DNA from 2 places in the Blautia sp. BCRC 81119 genome. Region 2 is predicted to be linked to the other one. Evidence: riboswitches for the same ligand, from Rfam matches in the RefSeq annotation. Region 2 holds a riboswitch; the other holds the start of a gene.
What was found. A riboswitch is a leader RNA that binds a small molecule or an ion and turns the genes downstream of it on or off. The one in region 2 is predicted to bind FMN.
Positions count from the first base shown of each region.

Region 1: linked by a shared signal. The riboswitch ahead of ribD (bifunctional diaminohydroxyphosphoribosylaminopyrimidine deaminase/5-amino-6-(5-phosphoribosylamino)uracil reductase RibD) and the one ahead of DMI82_RS16435 (ECF transporter S component) in region 2 are both predicted to bind FMN.

Region 1 covers NZ_QJHD01000003.1:193,216-195,684, forward strand. The annotation lists gene tsf (translation elongation factor Ts) at 1-48, shown strand, start outside; gene DMI82_RS03030 (zinc ribbon domain-containing protein) at 232-999, shown strand; FMN riboswitch at 1,119-1,233, shown strand; gene ribD (bifunctional diaminohydroxyphosphoribosylaminopyrimidine deaminase/5-amino-6-(5-phosphoribosylamino)uracil reductase RibD) at 1,509-2,469, shown strand, end outside.
Region 2 covers NZ_QJHD01000031.1:3,142-5,610, forward strand. The annotation lists gene DMI82_RS16430 (MATE family efflux transporter) at 1-133, shown strand, start outside; gene DMI82_RS16435 (ECF transporter S component) at 399-1,034, opposite strand; FMN riboswitch at 1,171-1,288, opposite strand; gene DMI82_RS16440 (fibronectin type III domain-containing protein) at 1,399-2,469, opposite strand, start outside.

The DNA.
Region 1 (2,469 bases), on a different contig from region 2:
AAAGAAGAGAACTTCGCTGAGGAAGTTGCAAAGCAGATGGGTAAATAATCTGATATCTGCAGATCTTTAATAAGATCCATAAAACCCTTGAAAATCCAGTATTTTCAAGGGTTTTTCTTATATTATCCACTTCATATACTACATTATAAAATATGGATAGACTATAGTAACAGGAAGTTGCTTTTCAGAACATGGATCTATCTTTATAATAGGATAATGGAGGTGACGGCTATGGAAACAAAAAATGTAATCTTAAAACTTAGAACGGAAAGAGGAATGTCACAGGACGAGCTGGCAGATAAAATCATGGTAACGAGACAGGCTGTATCACGCTGGGAAAATGGAGATACCGTTCCGAATACTGATACACTTAAGCTCTTATCGAAAGAATTTGATGTATCGATCAATACGCTTTTGGGAGAACCCAGAAAGCTGATCTGTCAGTGCTGCGGGATGCCAATTGATGATGATTCCATATTGGGACGTGATAAGGATGGCACATTAAATGAGGAGTATTGTAAGTGGTGCTATGCAGATGGAACATACACATATAATGATATGGATGAATTGATTGATGTTTGTGTAAAGAATATGGTAAATGAAAGCTTTACCGAAGAACAGGCACGCACTTATCTGAAAGAAATGCTTCCAAAGTTAGATTACTGGAAAAGGTATGATGAACTTAGTGACAATGGGCAGTTTGAAGAGTTTAAAATGCAATTGATAAATGAAATAAATGATTTACATATAGATGGACTTCCAAGGGTAGACAGACTGAATGCACTTGTAGGTAAATATGTAAATCTGGAATATGCACTGCCAAATGGACAAAAAGTGAAATTTCTGGATGACCAGAAAACTTATCTGGGAAATCAAATGGAATCTGAATTCGGAGGGGACAGATACTTCGGTATTCTGGCAAATATGGATTTTATTATGATATGTACATATGAGAAAGACGGTGAAAATCCTGAATTGGTTATATACAAAAAAAGATGAGTATAGTATGCGGATTAGTGATTAGTTTCGTTACCGTTCAATGATAATATTCCGCATGGAATGAGTAAAATAAAAATTCCGCTTTACAAATGACAGATAAAGTATTAAAATAAACAAAAAGATATCTTCAGGGCAGGGTGTGATTCCCTACCGGCGGTAGAGCCCGCGAGCCGAAAGGTATGATCCGGTGAGATTCCGGGGCCGACAGTATAGTCTGGATGGAAGAAGATGATAGTACAGTTGATTTTTGTATGAATGAATGTAGTATCAGAGCTCTGAGATGGTGATCCATTTCAGAGCTTTTTATGTAGGAAATAATCAGACATTCATTTATTGATCATATGTAACAGATCAATTCCACCCTGCAGATATTTCTGCAGGCTTTTTTTGTATTTGGCACATCGTTTTCGAAATAAATATACCACTCACTTGCCTGTGAATCCGATTGCACAGGTCTAAAAGCCTCGGCGCACCAGGCAAAGAACAGGAATAAGAAAGAAGGAATAAAAATGACGGATCAGGAATATATGCTTCGGGCGATTCAGCTGGCCAAAAAAGGAGAAGGCTGGACGAATCCCAATCCGATGGTAGGGGCAGTGATCGTAAAAGACGGAAGGATCATCGGGGAAGGCTATCATAAAAAGTATGGAGAACTTCATGCGGAACGTAATGCAATTGCTTCCCTCACAGAATCAGCAGAAGGTGCGGTGATTTATGTTACGCTGGAGCCTTGCTGTCATCATGGAAAAACACCTCCATGTACGGAAGCGATCATTGAACAGAAGATCAGAAAAGTGGTGATCGGTTCCCGAGATCCGAATCCGAAAGTGGCAGGAAAAGGTGTACAGATGTTAAGGGAAGCCGGTGTAACAGTAGTTGAAGATTTTATGAGAGAAGAATGTGATCAGCTGAATCCGGTTTTTTTCCATTATATTACTACGAAAACCCCATACGTGGTGATGAAGTATGCCATGACACTGGATGGGAAGATCGCAACGAAGACAGGAGCATCAAAATGGATCACCGGAGAAGCGGCAAGAAAAGAAGTACAGCATATGCGGCATCAGTACATGGGGATCATGGCAGGTATTGGAACTGTGCTTGCAGATGATCCGATGTTGAACGTCCGGGTAGAAGGCTGGAAAAGTCCTGTCAGGATTGTGTGCGACAGTAAGCTCAGGATCCCGCCGGACAGTCAGATCGTAAAAAGTGCGGAAAAGTACCGGACGATCGTGGCTTATGCAGATCAGAAAAATACAGAAGAAAAAATAAAAATATTACATACCATGGGAGTTGAGACCATTTACTGTCCGGATGAAAAGGATCAGATAGACCTTAAAAAGTTGATGACAGATCTTGGAAACAGGGGTATTGACAGCATCCTCCTGGAGGGAGGCGGTACGTTAAATGACAGTGCCCTGCGAGCCGGAATTGTAAAGGAAGTACAGGCTTTTGTGGCACCAAAGCTGT
Region 2 (2,469 bases):
CTTCCCGGTCTTCTTCGGAATCGATGGCGTCATGTACGCAGGACCAATTGCAGATACCTCTGCATTTGTGCTGGCCGTTGTTTTTGCCAGACGTGAGCTTGGAGTCATGAAAGCTGCAGAACAAAACGCCTGACACAAGAAAGAATCCTGCTTGCAGGATTCTCCGCCTGCGACGGGTCGCTTCAGCGACATTATTCCTCTCCGTCGCAGTGCGATCCTGCCCGGAGGGCTTTTTTATGTTATGGGAACATTACGGAGTAATTTCCTATAACATAAAAAATGCCATGTAATTTACTGCCCATCGGCAATATATTACATGGCATTTCTCACATTCTCAGATATTTATCTGAAACCACCAATTTCTGATCTTTTCTTCATCCTCCGGCAGCTGCTTATGATCAGTCACCCTTCAGTACAACACGGATCTTCTTATAAATTACAAATACGATCAGAGATGTCAGTGCATATTTAAAGATATTAAACGGAGCAATGATCAGCAGTGCAAAGGTAAGCAGTCCGTTTACGGAGCTGTGTACTGCGCTTCCCATCTGGATAAAGGTCTCGATCGGCATTCCAAACGCCTTACCGTAAGCCGGAAGCAATACAAAGGCATTGACAAAGCATGCAAGGATCGCTGTCAGGACTGTTCCTGCTGCCATACCTGCAACTGCATGTACTCTGCTCTTTTTGTGACGGAAACGGTAGATCAGGCCGGCCGGTACCACATAGGCACATCCAAACAGGAAATTGGCAACATCACCAACACCGGCAGTCATGGTCCCCTTAGTCACAAGATGTACGAGAATCTTCACAAGTTCGATCAGGATACCTGCCACAGGTCCCATAGCGAAGGTTCCTACCATAACCGGTACCTCGGAAAAATCAAGCTGATAAAAAGATGGTGCAAGAAACGGGATCGGAAACTCAAGATTCATTAATACTCCTGCCACAGCACCAAGCATGGCTACCTGCGCGATGGTTCTTGTTCTGCTTCTTTCCACGGCATTTCCTCTCTGTAATATCTGTTCACTCATAACTCTCTCTCCTTCTTCAGAAATATTCAAAGAAAATTTCCACAAGAAATCTTTATGCGAAAAAAATTTCTATTTCTTCACATAAAAAGCCCCGGGAGCTTCTTCCCGGGGCACTGAGCACGTTCTTTAAATACTGCGCGTTCTTCTCTCATCCAGACTTTACTGTCGGTTCCGGAATTTCACCAGATCAGCCGCCAAAGCGGGTCGCGGACTATACCGCCGGTAGGGAATCACACCCTGCCCCGAAGAAATTTCCTTTTTTATGAGTTCATTATAACGCGCTCTTTTTATAATTACAAGGCTTAATTCTGTCCCGGAAGTATTGTTCTCCATTTATATGGGTCTGAGATCCGCTCATTTATGATCAAACCCGGATTTTCTTTACCGTACTCCAGCTACTGTAAAGAATCTTTTTTCCGACTCTTTTATATGACCGGATGCGGACATAATAGGTCTTTTTGTTTTTCAGTCCTGATATCTTATATCTGGTCGCAGACTGTTTTCCAACTGTGACCGTTTTTCTTTCTTTTGTAAATCTGCTGTCTGCTGCATACTGGATCTGATAGCCGGTTGCCTGTATATTTTTCTTCCAGCTTGCGATAAAGGATCTGTTTGCTTTTTTCAGTCCTGTCAGCAGAGTTTTTGGAGGCAGGATCTTAAAGGTAATCGTTTTGTTGATACGACTGTATTTTCCAGTCCCTCTGACCTGCACAGTTCCAATTCCGGAGTTTTTATTATTTTTGTAATACAGCTTATAAGCACTCGCACCGATCTTCTTTCCATTTACAGTTACGGTTACTGATGGCCGGATGGTTTTTCCCGTATAAGTGTAAGAGGTTCTGTTTAGCTTAACATTGCTGACAAACTTTTCTGTCTTTTTTATGATCTTGAAATGAATGGTTGCAGTACCTTTATAATAACCGGTACCATAAATGGTTACCGTTGCCACACCCGGATACTGATTATCCTCGTAATACATATAATAATCTTCGCCGGCTTTCAATCCGGGTATCACGATGTCCGGTGTGATCTCATTTCCTGTATATGTCTGATCAGCTATTGGATCCGCAGCCGGTAGTTTTCCGTAAATAGTAAAATATAATGTTTCCGATCCTTTATAATTGCCGATTCCCGTGAGCTCTGCACGAGCTTCACCAGGCTTTTCATTATTAACATAGGTTACCGTATAATCTTTCCCCCGTACCAGTCCGTCAATTACCACTTCCGGTTCCACTTTTTTTCCTTTAAAGGTGGTTTCCAGGTAGGTTTCATTATTTTCCGCAAAATAGCACACATGCATTCCATTTTCATCTGGCGTAATCTTGAAACTCCGCTCTACTGTACCGCAGAAAATATCTTTTCCCGTGATCTTTATAGTCGCAGTTCCTGCATTGATGTTATTTTCATAAGTTACTTCATAATCGGAGCCCTGCTC